Regions from separate parts of the Pseudomonas sp. B21-048 genome, predicted to be linked through region 1. Evidence: riboswitches for the same ligand, from Rfam matches in the RefSeq annotation. Region 1 holds a riboswitch; the other holds the start of a gene.
The links. Region 1 has a riboswitch for cobalamin ahead of cobW (cobalamin biosynthesis protein CobW). Riboswitches for the same ligand answer to the same signal wherever they lie in the genome.
Positions count from the first base shown of each region.

Region 1 (7,949 bases):
ATGCAAACGCCTTGGCCAATGCCCGCAGCAAGCTCGATTGCGCCCCACGGCCATCGCCGCGAGGAATACGCAGCAAGGCCAATAAGGTGTCGATGCGTAACCGACCGACCGGCGACTCGCCAAACACGTGCAGGCCATCGCGGATCTGCGACTCCTTCAAATCGCACAGGTATGTGTCCAGACGCGGCAACCAGATCGCCGCATCGGCATCGCTGTCAAGCTTCTCGTCCAGTTGCAGTTCGCGGTCGATGTGCGTGTCGCGCACCAATTGCAGAATGTCGCGCTGCAATTCCCGGGCGCGGCGCGGATCGAGCAATTGCGCTTCGTAATATTCGTCGGCCAACCATTCGAGATTACGCAGCGGACCGTAGGTTTCAGCGCGGGTCAGCGGCGGCATCAGGTGATCGATGATCACTGCCTGCGTACGACGCTTGGCTTGGGCGCCCTCGCCCGGGTCATTGACGATAAACGGATAGATGTTCGGCAGCGGCCCGAGCAATGCATCCGGCCAGCAGTTTTCCGACAGCCCGACGCCCTTGCCCGGCAGCCATTCGAGGTTGCCGTGCTTGCCGACGTGGATCACGCCGTGAGCGCCGTAGGTGTTGCGCAACCAGAAATAGAAAGCGAGATAGCCGTGAGGCGGCACCAGGTCCGGGTCGTGATACACCGCGCTCGGGTCCACTTGATAACCCCGGGCCGGTTGAATGCCGACGAAGGTCAGGCCGAAGCGCAGACCGGCAATCATCATTCGTCCGCCACGGAACATTGGATCGTTTTCGGGCGCGCCCCAACGTTCCAGCACCGCTTGGCGATTGGCTTCTGGCAGCGCGTTGAACATCAGGTTGTAGTCGTCCAGCGCGAGGCTTTGATGGCAGGGACGCTGGTCGAGGGTATCGAGGTCGTTGCTGACGCCGCCGAGCAATTGCTGGATCAATGCGGTGCCGCTGTCCGGCAACTCGGCTGGCAGCGGATAACCTTCGGCGTGCAGCGCGCGCAGGATGTTCAATGCCGCAGCCGGTGTGTCGAGTCCCACGCCATTGCCGATGCGTCCATCGCGCGTCGGGTAGTTGGCGAGGATCAGGGCGATGCGTTTTTCGCCGTTGGGCACACGCGCCAGATCGATCCAGCGCCGCGCCAGTTCTGCAACGAAATCCATGCGCTCAGGTGCAGGTCGATAGCAGACCACATCGGACTGGCTGCGCTCACTGCGCCAGGCCAGGTCCTTGAAACTGATCGGGCGGCTGATGATCCGCCCGTCCAGTTCCGGCAGCGCAATGTGCATCGCCAGATCACGGGGGCCGAGGCCCTGTTCGCTGGCGCGCCAACCGGGCTCGTTGTCCTGGGCGCAGATCGCCTGGATCACCGGGATATTGCGGCGAAACGGCCGCAAGTGCGGTGCTTCGGGGCTGGACTGGGCGAAACCGGTGGTGTTGAGAATCACCCCCGCTTCGACTTCATCCAACAGGTCCTCAACCACCGTCAGGCAGCCGGGCTCTTTCAAACTGGCCAGCGCAATCGGTAACGGGTTCAACCCCGCCGCCTGCAAACGCTGGCAGAAAATATCGATGAAACCGGTGTTCGCCGCCTGCAAGTGCGAGCGATAAAACAGCACCGCCGCCACCGGCTGATCCGCCTGCCAGTCGGCTTGCCAATCACTCAGCTCAGCGGGGCTTTTTTGCGGATGGTAAATCGCGGTGCGTGGCAGGGTTTGCGGCTCGGACCAGGCGTAATCGCGGCCCAGCCAGCGATTGGCGAGGCAGCGAAACAGGTCGAGCGCGTTGGCCATGCCGCCCTGACGCAGGAAGTGCCAGAGCCGGTCGCGGTCTTGCGCGGTGACGGTGCTCAGGTCACTGAGTTCCGGGTCCGGACGATCATCCCCCGGCACCAGAATCAGCTGCACGCCGCGTCCGGACAATTCCACCAGACGCTCGATGCCGTAACGCCAATAGGCGATGCCGCCGTGCAGCGAGATCAAAATCACTTTGGCGTGGCGCAGCACTTCGTCGACATAGAGATCGACCGAGGCGTGATTCTGCACCTGCATCGGGTTGGCCAGGCGCACGCTCGGGTAATCGTCGGGCAACTGCTGCGCCGCTTCGGCGAGCAACGCCAGGCTGGAATCGCCGCTGCACAGGATCACCAGCTCGGCGGGGGTTTGTCCAAGGTCGGCAATGTTGTCATCCGACACGAAACCGCCGGGCTGGGTCCTGAGCAGGTGCATGGTTTAAACGCTGAGCGCAGCGCGCAATTGCGCTTCGAGCTGAGCGGCGTCCAGATCCTGACCGATCAACACCAGACGCGTGGTGCGCGCTTCTTCAGCGCTCCACTGGCGGTCGAAATGCTTGTCGAAACGCGTGCCCACGCCCTGGATCAGCAGGCGCATCGGTTTGTTCGGGATCGCCGCAAAACCTTTGACGCGCAGGATGCCGTGCTGGACCACCAGTTGGGTCAGCGCGTCCAGCAGCAGGCTTTCGTCGGCTTGCGGCAGTTCGATGGAGATGGAGTCGAAGGCGTCATGGTCGTGGTCGTCCTCACCTTCATGGTGATGATCGTGATGACTGTGGCGGCTGTCGATGTGTTCTTCGGAACCGGCGCCGAGGCCGATCAGCACGTCCAGTGGCAGACGACCGCTGCTGGCTTCGATGACTTTCACCGCTGGCGGCAGTTCTTCGGCGACTTCCAGGCGCACGCGGGCCAGGTCTTCAGCGCTGATCAGGTCGGCCTTGTTGAGGATCACCAGGTCGGCGCTGGCCAGTTGGTCGGCGAACAGCTCGTGCAGCGGCGATTCGTGATCCAGGTTCGGGTCGAGTTTGCGCATGGCATCGACCTGATCCGGGAACGCCGCGAAGGTGCCAGCAGCGACGGCCGGGCTATCGACCACGGTGATCACCGCGTCAACCGTGCAGGCGCTGCGGATTTCTGGCCACTGGAAGGCTTGAACCAAAGGCTTTGGCAGGGCCAGGCCCGAGGTTTCGATGAGGATGTGGTCGAGGTCGCCGCGACGAGCGACCAGTTCGCGCATCACCGGGAAGAATTCTTCCTGAACCGTGCAGCACAGGCAGCCGTTGGCCAGTTCGTAGACGCGACCGTTAGCTTCTTCTTCGGTGCAACCGATCGAGCACTGCTTGAGGATTTCGCCGTCGATGCCCAGCTCGCCGAACTCGTTGACGATCACCGCAATACGGCGGCCCTGGGCGTTGTCGAGCATGTGGCGCAGCAAGGTGGTTTTGCCCGAGCCGAGGAAGCCGGTAACGATGGTGACGGGGAGTTTGGCCAGTGTTTTCATCGGATGCCCTTTGGCAAGGTGGCGGGCATACGGGACGACAATCGCAGCGGCGGATGCACGCGCGCAAGAGTTCCGCCACCGGATCACCCCGCCCGGTTGTAGTGAGAATCTGTGTCGAGGCAGGTCTCCTGGCTGACGGTGTGCCGGCCTTATTGGCCTGGCATTCGCTGCGCCTTCCCGCGAACCTGATGAATCAGGGCTTGCAGTGGCGTGGCAGCGAACATCACCGTTCACAGTTGCGGGGGCAGCCGCGGCATCGACCGCGTTCCCTTCTTAGCTTCGGCAGATGCCGAAGAACCTCGAAAGCGCAAGGCTACGCATCGTGTGGGGGCGGGTCAATCACTGAGCACGCCACAGCCCCCTCGCCACAGGCAAGCCCCCTCGCCACAGAGTTGAGAACCCTTGCCAATTGACGCCCAACCCCCACCCATGCTCTCCTACACGCCTTGTTACGGGTGCCCTTCATAGGGTGAAACGGGAAATCGGTGAATCATGTGCTTTACTCAAAGCCATGTCAGTCCGGTGCTGCCCCCGCAACGGTAAGCGAGTGAAGCGTCAGATCCACTGTGCCCGTCATACGGCATGGGAAGGTGATGCTTGCAGGTGTCGGCGCAAGCCTGCCCCTCGCGAGCCCGGAGACCGGCCCGCAACACAAAGTGACTTTTATGTTCACTGAATAACAAACCCGCGGTGGGCGGGCGCTGTTCGAAATCTCTGCGTGCCCCCGGCGTGCGGAGGTTTTCATGCGCTCTATTCACCCGCTGACAGACCAGAGGGAAGCGCCATGTCGATCATCAGCAGTACCGCCAGCAGCACCGCCAGCACCACCACTACCCTGAGCCAACGCCTGACCGCCGCTTTTTTTGCGTCGATCCTGGGCGCTAGCCTCGTGTATTTCGCCGGTTTCTCGCACATCGAAGCGGTGCACAACGCCGCGCACGATACCCGCCACAGCTCCGCCTTTCCGTGCCATTGAGACCTGCTGACATGATCAAGCGTATTGCGCAAACCGCAGGTTTCGCCGGGCTGCTGGCCGCCCTGCTGTTGACCCTGCTGCAAAGCTTCTGGGTGGCCCCGCTGATTTTGCAGGCCGAGACCTACGAAAAGTCCGAGCCGGCCGCAGTTGAAACCCACGAGCACGCCGCGGGTGCTGTCGCTCACACCCACGATGCTGAAGCCTGGGAACCGGAAGACGGCTGGCAGCGCGTGCTGTCGACCACCGGCGGCAATCTGGTGGTAGCGGTCGGTTTCGCCCTGATGCTCGCGGGCCTCTACACCTTGCGCGCTCCACGCCGTACCTCTCAGGGCTTGCTCTGGGGTCTGGCCGGTTATGCGACGTTCGTGCTGGCGCCAACCCTCGGTCTGCCACCTGAGCTGCCGGGCACTGCTGCTGCGGATCTGGCGCAACGGCAGATCTGGTGGATCGGCACGGCAGCGTCCACTGCTACCGGTATTGCGCTGATTGTCTTCAGCCGCCACTGGCTGATGAAGATCCTCGGCGTGGCAATTCTCGCCGTTCCGCACGTCATTGGCGCGCCACAACCGGAAGTGCACTCCATGCTGGCTCCGGAAGCCCTGGAAGCGCAGTTCAAAATCGCTTCGCAACTGACCAACATGGCGTTCTGGCTGGCCTTGGGCCTGATCAGCGCCTGGTTGTTCCGCCGCAAAAGCGATGGCCAATACTGCGCATGACTGACGTCAGCGCAGCGCCGACCCTGGTGGTCGGCCTGGGCTGCCAGCGCGGCTGCCCCGTCAGTACGCTGCGGGCGCTGCTTGATCAGGCGTTACAGGCCCATCAAATCGAACTTCGTGAGATCAAGGCCTTGGCCAGTATCGACCTCAAGCGCGGAGAACCCGCCCTGATCGAACTGGCCGAACAACTGGCATTGCCGTTGATGTATTTCAGCAGCGAACAATTGGCCGGTTATGAACCGCAACTCAGCCACCACTCGGACATCGCGTTCGAACGCACCGGCTGTTACGGCGTAGCGGAAAGTGCCGCGCTTGCACTGGCCGAACAATTGGCTCAGGCACCGGCAAAGTTGCTGATTCCACGACAAAAATACGCCCAGGCCACTCTGGCATTGGCCAGCGCCGCGTAAAACCCTCGATAATCCCCCGCTTCGATCATGAGCAATCTTCATCTGAAGCGTGCCCATGCCCTTTTTCTCACAGGAAACGACGATGACCGTCTACTTCATTGGCGCAGGCCCCGGCGACCCGGAACTGATCACCGTCAAAGGCCAGCGGCTGATTCGTAGCTGCCCGGTCATCATCTATGCCGGCTCCCTGGTCCCCGCCGCCGTGCTGGAGGGCCACCGGGCCGAACAGGTGGTCAACAGCGCCGAATTGCACCTGGAACAGATCATCAATCTGATCAAGACCGCCCATGCCAACGGCCATGACGTGGCTCGGGTGCATTCCGGCGATCCTAGCCTGTACGGCGCGATTGGCGAGCAGATTCGCTACTTGCGTGAACTCGACATCCCGTTCGAAATCATTCCCGGCGTCACCGCCACCGCCGCCTGCGCGGCGCTTTTGGGTGCTGAACTGACCTTGCCTGACGTGTCACAGAGCGTGATTCTGACCCGCTACGCGGACAAAACCGCGATGCCGGCCGGTGAAGAGCTGGGCAGTCTGGCGCAGCACGGCGCGACCATGGCGATCCATTTGGGGGTCAATCACCTGGAGAAGATCCTCGCCGAATTGCTGCCGCACTATGGCGCCGATTGCCCGATTGCGGTGATTCATCGGGCGACCTGGCCGGATCAGGACTGGGTGGTGGGGACGCTGGCGGATATTGCCGGGAAGGTTGAAGCCAAGGGGTTTCGCCGCACGGCGTTGATCCTGGTGGGTCGGGTGTTGGGTAGCGATCACTTCAGTGAATCGTCGTTGTATCGCGCGGGGCATGCGCATTTGTATCGACCCTGAGATGATCGTTCCCACGCTCAGCGTGGGAACGATCAAAAAAAAACGGTGCTCACGGGCACCGTTTTTTATGTTTGCAGTGAACACCTTACTTAGTAGTAGGCGTTTTCTTTCTGCGTGTGGTCGGTCACGTCACGAACACCCTTGAGCTCGGGAATACGCTCGAGCAAGGTGCGCTCGATGCCTTCGCGCAGGGTGACGTCTGCCTGGCCGCAGCCCTGGCAACCACCGCCGAATTTCAGCACGGCGATGCCGTCGTCGACCACATCGATCAGGCTGACCTGACCGCCGTGGCTGGCCAGCCCCGGGTTGATTTCGGTTTGCAGGTAGTAGTTGATGCGCTCGTTGACCGGGCTGTCGGCGTTGACCATCGGTACCTTGGCGTTTGGCGCCTTGATGGTCAGCTGGCCGCCCATGCGGTCGGTGGCGTAGTCGACGACCGCATCGTCCAGGAATGCTTCGCTGAACGAGTCGATGTAAGCGGTGAAGCTTTTGAGCCCCAGCGCCGTGTCTTCAGGCTTTTCTTCGCCCGGCTTGCAGTAGGCAATGCAGGTTTCGGCGTACTGGGTGCCAGGCTGGGTGATAAAGACGCGGATGCCGATACCCGGGGTGTTCTGCTTGGAGAGCAGATCAGCCAGATAATCGTGGGCGGCGTCGGTAATGGTAATAGCGGTCATGGAAACTCCTCGCAGGCTTGGACGCAGTTTACGCCAATCATCGCGCCGCACAAAGTCCCAGTATTTTTGTCAAGAAAGATGCACTTGTCGATAATCTGATCCCGCCGCCCTCCTACAGGGGATCAACGGTGTTTCAGAGGTTTTCGTAGCGGTTCATGTCCAGCACGCCCTCTTCCACCGGGTCGGTGTCGTGGATGTAGCGGCTCAGGTCATGGAAATACTGCCAGAACTGCGGATGGCTGCGGCGAATTCCCCAGCGTTCGACGATTTTCTCGAAACTGACGGCGTCCTTCGCATTTTCCATCGCGTCGACGAACGCGGGCACCTGGCCGGCCGGGATGTTGAACAGGAAGTTCGGATAACTGCTGAGCACACCCGGATAAATAGTCAGCGTATCGAGCCCTGGCTGATAACGCATCGATTCACCGAGCAGGAACGCCACGTTGCTGTGGGCCCGATTGCGCAGCAGGCTGTAGACCTCGCGTTTGCCGCTTTGGGTCTCGATGCGCAACATCGTGGCTTCCGGCAGCTGATCAATGACTTTTAAACCGGCGGCCGGGCGCGAAGTCAGGCGGCTCAAGGCCTGCTCGGCGTTCTGCAAGGCCGGATCGATGTTCGGCCGCGAGCAGTAAGCACCGTCGCAGCGGTTAATCGGGTCGGGTTTGGCGTTGAGATCGCCGTAACGGCTCAGCAACTGCAGGGCGAAATCGCGTTTCGGGTCCTTTTCGTCCAGCGTCAGCGCCGTTGGTTTGTCGTTGTCGATGGACTCGTAATCCAGCCACATCTTGAACTGGCCGCTGTTCTGGTACCAATCATCGAGGTAGCCGTCCCGCGAGTCGGCCGGCATCAGGCGCAGGAAGTTCTGTTCGGCTCCGTTGCGGATCAAGTCGAAGTACAACCGGGTCTGGGCCTGATGAGACACGTTGCCGAACACATCGAAGTTGACCGCCAACTGGTAATACGTGCGTTCCAGCAAGGGGTAATCGAACAGCCACATCGTCTGCGGTACGTCGCCGATCAAGCCTTTGTTCACCGAGGCGCTGTCAAAATGCCGGAAG
Region 1 is NZ_CP087168.1:3,313,172-3,321,120, forward strand. It holds gene cobN (cobaltochelatase subunit CobN) at 1-2,221, opposite strand, end outside; gene cobW (cobalamin biosynthesis protein CobW) at 2,225-3,286, opposite strand; cobalamin riboswitch at 3,387-3,603, opposite strand; cobalamin riboswitch at 3,723-3,949, shown strand; gene LOY56_RS15420 (CbtB domain-containing protein) at 4,071-4,262, shown strand; gene LOY56_RS15425 (CbtA family protein) at 4,274-4,978, shown strand; gene LOY56_RS15430 (cobalamin biosynthesis protein) at 4,975-5,388, shown strand; gene cobM (precorrin-4 C(11)-methyltransferase) at 5,471-6,217, shown strand; gene nfuA (Fe-S biogenesis protein NfuA) at 6,307-6,891, opposite strand; gene LOY56_RS15445 (fatty acid cis/trans isomerase) at 7,025-7,949, opposite strand, start outside.

Region 2 (7,949 bases), 570 kb from region 1:
CATCGCTGCGCAGGGCCTTGGCCACCGGCTCGACGTGCTCACCGAGGCTGCGCATACCGAGGGCGCAATAGAGCACGAGAATCTCGACGATCCAGCCAACGTAAGGCGCCCAGGAAAGCGCTGTGGCCAGCAAGGTCAGCGGCACGACCGCCATCACCCAGGCCGTAACCCCGTGACTGCGCCAGCCACGGCCAGCGGAGTTGAAACGTTGTTCGATGCGATCGGCAAAACGACCGAACGCCACCAGCGGATGCCAGCGTTTGGGCTCACCCAGCAGCGCATCCAGCGCGACCGCGGCGACACTCAACAACGCCACACTCATTGACTCACTCCCCAATAATTTTCATACAGCAACTCGCTGAGTGGGCGCACTTGCGCCCAGCCTTCGAGTACCAACATCGGCGCCGGATAGAACGCCTCGACCGGCCCCAGGCAAAGAATGGCCAAAGGTTTGGCCCCGGCCGGCAAACCCAGCAAGTCCGCCAGCGCTTGTGGCTCGAACAATGATACCCAACCCATGCCCAGGCCTTCGGCGCGGGACGCCAGCCAAAGGTTCTGGATGGCGCAAGACAGCGAGGCCATGTCCATTTCCGGCAATGTACGACGGCCGAAGATATGTCGCTCGCGATCGTCCATCAGCGCGGCAACCAGCACCTCGGCGCAGTCGTTGATGCCTTCGACCTTGAGCTTCATGAATTCGTCGGAGCGTTCGCCGAGGGCTTCGGCGGTGCGGATGCGTTCCTCTTCCACCAGTTGCTGAATCTTGCCGCGCAGTGCCCGGTCGCTGATGCGGATAAAACGCCAAGGCTGCATCAGGCCAACACTCGGGGCCTGATGCGCGGCTTCGAGCAGACGCCTCAATAACTCGGGCTCGACCGAGCCGCCACTGAAGTGACGCATGTCGCGACGTTCGGCGATGGCTCGGTAGACGGCTGCGCGTTCGGCATCACTGAATGTGTTGTCGGTCATGGCCTGCTCGCGATGGCGGCTTCACGGTCAGGCACAAACAGCGCAGCAATCGCCGATGGATTGGACGGAAAATAAAAATGCACATAAGAGGCCGTCATCCGCCCTTCCCGATAAACCGCCTCAGCCCCTCGCCCGCCATTGGGGCTCAAACCTCGAGCAATCGGCTCAAGTTCAGTGCTGGTCAACGAGTGATGATACGTGTGCCCACGCAACAAACCTTCCGGCAATTCGACCGCCTGCAACGCCAACGCGGCAAGACGCTTCTGCATCACCGCATCACCGGCCAGCAAGCCAACCAGTTCAGCGCGAGTACCCTCGACATCGGTCAAGGAATCCAGCAGATACAGCATGCCGCCACACTCGGCCAGCAACGGTTTGCCCGCTGCGTGATGAGCACGGATCGCGGTCAGCATCGGCGTGTTTTGTGACAACGCCACATGGTGCAATTCGGGGTAACCGCCGGGCAGATAAAGACTGTCTGCCTCCGGCAATTCAGTGTCGCGGATCGGCGAGAAGAAAGACAATTCGGCGCCCATGGCCCGCAGCAGATCCAGGCTCGCGCCGTAGGTAAACGCGAAAGCTTCGTCTCGGGCCACGGCAATCCGCACACCGGCCAGCAACGGTTCGGCGGCGATCATTTCAGGCGCGGCGAATTCCACAGCCGGCGGTAGGGTTACATCGCAACTGCTGGCCAGTGAATCGGCCGCCGCATCAAGGCGCAGATCCAGGTCGTTCAGCTCGCTGGCCTGAACCAGGCCGAGATGCCGACTCGGCAATTCGATCCCGGTCTCCCGGGACAAGGCGCCGTACCAGCGCAAGCCTTCAGTCAGGCTGCCTTCGAGCAACTGCGCATGGCGCACAGTGCCGACCCGGTTGGCCAACACACCGGCAAACGGTAAATCCGGCTGATAACGCGCAAGGCCCAGGGCCAGCGCGCCAAACGTCTGCGCCATCGCGGTGCCGTCGATCACGCCGAGCACCGGCACACCGAAGTGCCGCGCCAGATCGGCACTGGACGGCGTACCGTCGAACAGTCCCATGACGCCTTCGATGAGGATCAGATCGGCTTCGCCCGCGGCCTCCCACAATAGACGCCGACTTTCCTGCTCGCCGACCATCCACATGTCAAGTTGATAAACCGGTGCACCGCTGGCGCGCTCGAGAATCATCGGGTCGAGAAAATCCGGGCCGCATTTGAACACGCGAACCTTGCGCCCCTGATTACGATGCAAACGAGCGAGCGCGGCGGTGACGGTGGTCTTGCCCTGACCGGAGGCCGGCGCGGCGATCAGTACCGCCGGGCATTGACGATGGCTATTCATAAAGTGCAGCTCACAACTCGACGCCTTTTTGCGCTTTGATTCCGGCCTGGAAGGCGTGCTTGATCATGCCCATTTCAGTGACGGTGTCGGCCAGCTCGATCATCTCTGGTTTGGCGCCACGACCGGTGACCACCACGTGCTGCATCGGCGGACGGGCCTGCAAGTCGCTGAGCACCTGATCGAGATCGAGGTAGCCGTGCTTGAGGGCGATGTTCAATTCATCAAGCACCACCAGGCCAATGGCCGGATCACGCAGCAATTCGCGGGACACCGCCCACGCGGCTTCGGCGGCGGCGATGTCACGCTGGCGGTCCTGGGTTTCCCAGGTAAAGCCCTCGCCCATCACATGAAAACGCACTTGCTCCGGGAAGCGCCGGAAGAACAGCTCCTCGCCGGTGCTGGTGCGCCCTTTGATGAACTGCACCACGCCGCACTGCATACCGTGGCCCATCGACCGCGCAAGCATGCCGAACGCCGAGCTGCTTTTGCCTTTGCCGTTGCCGGAAAGCACCAGCAGCAAACCGCATTCATTCGGCGAGTTGGCGATGCGTTCGTCGATCACCGCTTTTTTGCGCAGCATGCGCGCCAGATGGCGTTCGTCACGATCGGGGGTATCAGTCATGGGGGAGCTCTCCGTTGAGGCTGGATAACGGCGGGCAGGCACAAGCATAGACGGCAAGAAGCCTGGCATCGCCCACCGTGATGCCGTTGGATGAATCAGGCCGGTCTCCGGGCTCATGAGCGGCGTTGGCCTGGCTGCGCGCCTTCCCATGTCGACAGTCGACACAGTGGCTCTTGGCGCAGTCTTCACTCATTTACCGTTGCGGGGGCAGCGCCGGGATCATGACTCTTCGTTGCTTGAAGATAGTCACTCACCGGCTTCCCTGTTTCACTCTGTCGACCAAGGTCACAGAGCACCTGAAACAAGCCGCGAAGGTTAGAGGGTTGGGGATGGAGCGTCAATTAAAGCCGGGGCGCCGCTGAGCGAATAACTGCCGTCGATCAATTAACCGACGCCAATCTTGTGCCACACTGCCAGCAGTGATATCAAAGAGCCACAACCTCACAATACACAATAACAAGGGTGAGCCACATGCAAGGCATGATCATCAGCAATCCGAAGCTGGAATTCCTGCGGCCGGTGCTGGAACGCTGGTTTGACTGTATCGACCGCTACAACGCCGTGCGCGGCGATAACGATACACCTTACTGGCACGACGAAAACGCCAACCTCGGCCTGCTCTGCGCCGCGGCCTGGATGGCAGAAATGGTCACGCTGCAACACACGTCGACCCGCAAGCAGAACGAAGAAGGCGAACGTAACGCCCGCGCTGATCTGTTTATCGCCAGCAGCGAACAGCGTGCGTATCTCCAGACCACCCAGCGCTGGCCGCGGGTCAATAGCCTGAACCTGACTCAGGCGCTGGCGGACATCACCAGTGACGCGAAGCGAATCAGTTACGCCAGCGATCTGAAACTCGGCTGTCTGTTTGTCGCCCCACAAAAAGCTCAGCACAGCGCCACCCCGGAAGAACTCCAGGACATGGTCGACGACCTGCAAAAAGAACACAGCTGCGCCGTGGCCTGGTATTTCCCTTACGCGTACCGCAAGTTGCACAATGAAGCCGGCAATTACCACCCAGGGATCGCCGTACTCTTCAAAGAAGCCCACGGCTGACCGGTTGAACCATCGAGCGTCTACGCTTCTCTATGATTACGTCAATGCATTCATAGGGAAGATCAGTAATGCGCAAACCCCAGCTCATGTTCATCATCGCGCTCGCCGGAGGGCTCGCCGCTTGTGGTGAAACTTCCAGACTGCAAGTCTCGGACGGCACAGGTCCCTCACCCAAGCTACCAGAACCGAATAAAACCCTGATCCCGACGGTGAACATCGCCCCGGCGATCGGCTGGCCTGAAGGCAAGAAACCTGTCGCTGCGGCAGGAACTCAAGTGGCGGCGTTTGCCGAAGGCCTCGAGCACCCGCGCTGGCTCTATGTACTGCCCAACGGCGATGTGCTGGTGGCCGAAACCAATGCGCCGCCAAAACCCGATGACGGCAAAGGCATTCGCGGTTGGGTCATGGGCAAAGTCATGGGCCGTGCCGGCGCCGGGGTCCCCAGCCCGAACCGCATCACCCTGCTGCGGGACAAAGACCACGACGGTGTCGCCGAAACCCGCACGGTGTTCCTGGAAAACCTCAACTCGCCCTTTGGCATGACCCTGGTCGGCAATGACCTGTACGTTGCCGACACTGATCGCCTGCTGCGCTTCCACTACGAAAACGGCGAGACGGCGATCAAGTCGCAACCGACCAAGGTGGTCGATTTGCCCGGCGGCACACTGAATCACCACTGGACCAAAAACGTCATCGCCAGCAAGGATGGCAGCAAGCTGTACGTCACCGTGGGCTCGAACAGCAACGTCGGTGAAAATGGCATGGATCAGGAGGAAGGCCGCGCGGCAATCTGGGAAGTGGACCGCGCCACCGGCAACCATCGGATCTTCGCCTCGGGGATTCGCAATCCAAACGGCCTGGCCTGGGAACCTCAGAGCGGCGCACTGTGGACTGCCGTCAACGAGCGTGACGAAATCGGCAGCGACCTGGTGCCGGACTACATCACATCCGTGAAGGACGGTGGGTTCTACGGCTGGCCTTACAGCTATTACGGCCAGCACGTCGACATTCGCGTCGAGCCGCAAAACCCTGATCTGGTAGCCAAGGCCATTGCGCCAGACTACGCGGTGGGGCCACACACCGCGTCACTGGGCCTGACCTTCGCCGAAGGCAGCAAGTTGCCCGCGCCGTTCACTCAAGGTGCCTTCATCGGCCAGCACGGCTCGTGGAACCGCAAACCGCACAGTGGCTACAAAGTGATTTTCGTGCCGTTCAACGCCGGCAAACCGACCGGGCAGCCGGTGGATGTGCTCATTGGTTTCCTCAATGACGAGGAAAAAGCCATGGGCCGACCGGTGGGTGTCGTGATCGATCAGCAAGGAGGCTTGCTGGTGGCGGATGATGTGGGGAACAAGGTGTGGCGCGTTTCCGCAGCCAAGTAAACGTCAAAAGATCGCAGCCTGCGGCAGCTCCTACAGGGTGTACGTCATCCCAACGTAGGAGCTGCCGCAGGCTGCGATCTTTTCCGGCAGACGCCTACATACACTACGGATTATGTGCCAAGTGTTCAGGCTGCAAGACGCGCTTGGCGCTCAGATAGGCTTTCTGCCAGTAAGCCTTGGACAAGCTGTCCAGCTTGACCGTGCCGCCCGTGGCCGGGGCGTGGACGAAGCGGCCTTCGCCGACGTAGATCCCGGCGTGGCTGACCTGGGAGCCGCCCTGGGTGGCGAAGAAAATCAGGTCGCCGGTTTGCAGGCCTTCCTTGCCGACACTGGGAGCTTGCATCCCGATCATCTCGCGGGTGGAGCGCGGCAAGGAAATGCCGGCGACATCGCGATACACATAACCGATCAGACCGCTGCAATCGAACCCGGAATCCGGCGTGTTGCCGCCCCAGCGATACGGCGTTCCCACCAGACCCAGCGCACGGAACAGCACGTCTTCTGCCGCAGGAGAAAAGGCTTGGGAAGGACCGAAAACAATCGGAGCGCGAACCACCGGCGCAGGTGGCGGTGTGCGGCTGGCGCAGGCGCTGAGCAGCGCTGCGAAGAACATGAGTGCGAGGCGGGCCGACATCGTCATAAACAGAACATCCTGATCTGGCTGCGGCTTTTTCCACCGAGAAGGCAGAAAAGAAAACCGCCTGCGCAGAACGCAGGCGGTTTGCCATCAATAATAGATCAGGATTCTAGCGGCTACGCGGCAAACTTCAAGTAAGACTTTAACTTCGCCTTACAAACTGTCCGCTTACTTGCGTGCAGTGACGATAGCCGGTGCCGTATTCGGCGCCATCGCGAGTGCGCGCTTGGCTTCGATGAAGGTCTTGCTCCAGTAGCTGTCGCCCAGGCTATCGATCCGGACACCACCGCTTTTGCGGCTGCTGGAGTGGATGAACTGGTTATCACCCAGGTAGATCCCGGCGTGACTGACACGACCGCGACGACCATTGGTGGCGAAGAACAGCAGGTCACCTGGCTTGAGGGCGCTGCGAGCAACCAGAGGAGCATCAACGTTGATCATTTCGCGGGTGGAGCGCGGCAGGTTCATGCCAGCCTCTTCACGAAACAGATAACCGATGAAGCCGCTGCAGTCGAAACCCGCCTCGGAGGTGCCACCGAAACGGTAACGGGTACCGATCAGGGACATGCCACGTTCGAGAATGCTGTCGGCCAGAACCGGAAGCTGGTACGACTTGCCGCCGGCGAAGTCTGCCAGTTCCTTATCGTTGGCAAGCTCTTCCTGGAAAAGAACGGAAGAAGACTGCGCGGTAACTGAATTTGAAACCTGCTGCTGTTGCACTTGCTGAGTCACTGGCGAGTGAGCAGCGCAACCGAATAACAGGGTGACGAGTGCGAGAGGCACGAGGGGTGCGAAGCGATTTAGCATGGGCACGACCGTGGCTGATAGTTATAAAAGAAGCCGCGACTATGCCCGCTATCAACCTCATTTGCAAATTCAATCGATCTTTATGTGACTTCTCGGTTTCACGTTTACATCTAAGCGCCTAAGCCCATTTTGAACCTTTATGCAGCCTGCCACCGTGCGGGAAAGCGGATTCGTTGACGCTGAAAACAGGCCGTAACCCGCGTAAAACCTGAGCTTGATCAGTTTTTTACCAACCAAGGGTTTCTTTCAGGAACGGGATTGTCAGCTTGCGCTGAGCTTGAAGGGAGGCCTGATCGAGACGTTCGAGCAACTCGAAAAGCGCACTCATGCTGCGGGTACCACGGGTCAGGATAAAATGCCCGACTTCATCGGTCAGGTGCAGGCCACGGCGGGATGCGCGCAATTGCAAGGCACGCAATTTGTCTTCGTCAGAGAGTGGACGCATCTGGAAGATGAGTGCCAGCGTCAGCCGTGACTTGAGGTCCGCCAGCTTCACCGGCAGTTCGCGCGGGGATGTCGAGGCGGCGATCAGCAGACGCCGACCGCTGTCGCGCAGACGATTGAACAGATGAAACAGCGCCTCTTCCCAATCTGCCTTGCCGGCGACCGCCTGCAGATCGTCCAGGCAGACCAGCTCATATTGTTCGAGGTTGTCGAGGATTTCGATGCCGCGGTCCAGCAACTCGGCCAACGGCAGGTACACTGCCGGCTCCCCCAGTTGTTCGAAGCGCAGACACGCTGCCTGCAACAAATGCGTGCGCCCTACCCCGTCCTTGCCCCAGAGGTAAATCAGGCTTTCCGTCCAGCCGGCGTCGGCTTCGCAGAGCCGCTCGACATAGCCGAGTGCAGCGGCATTGGCGCCTGGGTAGTAATTGATAAAGGTAGCGTCATCACGCAGACGCACACCTAGGGGCAGCTGAATCGGTTTCATGCGGACTGAACAATTCCAAAGGAACCGTTAGTGGCCTCTGTGTAAAGTTTGCGAAGTTTATACCCGTGAGGCTGACCGCACAATGCGACAGACCACAAGCAAAATCAAAGGTTTGCGTTAACTCACTGGTTTTATGACCGTTTCCTTGGCGGCGCATGTGACAGCCACGCGAGGGATACGGGCAAACCTGGCACGAAACCAGATTGCCCGCTATAAGCGATCA
Region 2 is NZ_CP087168.1:3,884,348-3,892,296, forward strand. It holds gene cbiB (adenosylcobinamide-phosphate synthase CbiB) at 1-322, opposite strand, end outside; gene bluB (5,6-dimethylbenzimidazole synthase) at 319-969, opposite strand; gene LOY56_RS18255 (cobyrinate a,c-diamide synthase) at 966-2,291, opposite strand; gene cobO (cob(I)yrinic acid a,c-diamide adenosyltransferase) at 2,302-2,913, opposite strand; cobalamin riboswitch at 2,994-3,228, opposite strand; gene LOY56_RS18265 (hypothetical protein) at 3,385-3,969, shown strand; gene LOY56_RS18270 (sorbosone dehydrogenase family protein) at 4,038-5,351, shown strand; gene LOY56_RS18275 (C40 family peptidase) at 5,455-5,991, opposite strand; gene LOY56_RS18280 (C40 family peptidase) at 6,157-6,795, opposite strand; gene hda (DnaA regulatory inactivator Hda) at 7,022-7,726, opposite strand.
Region 2: it holds a riboswitch for cobalamin, as region 1 does, so the genes downstream of both, cobO (cob(I)yrinic acid a,c-diamide adenosyltransferase) here and cobW (cobalamin biosynthesis protein CobW) in region 1, are expected to answer to the same signal.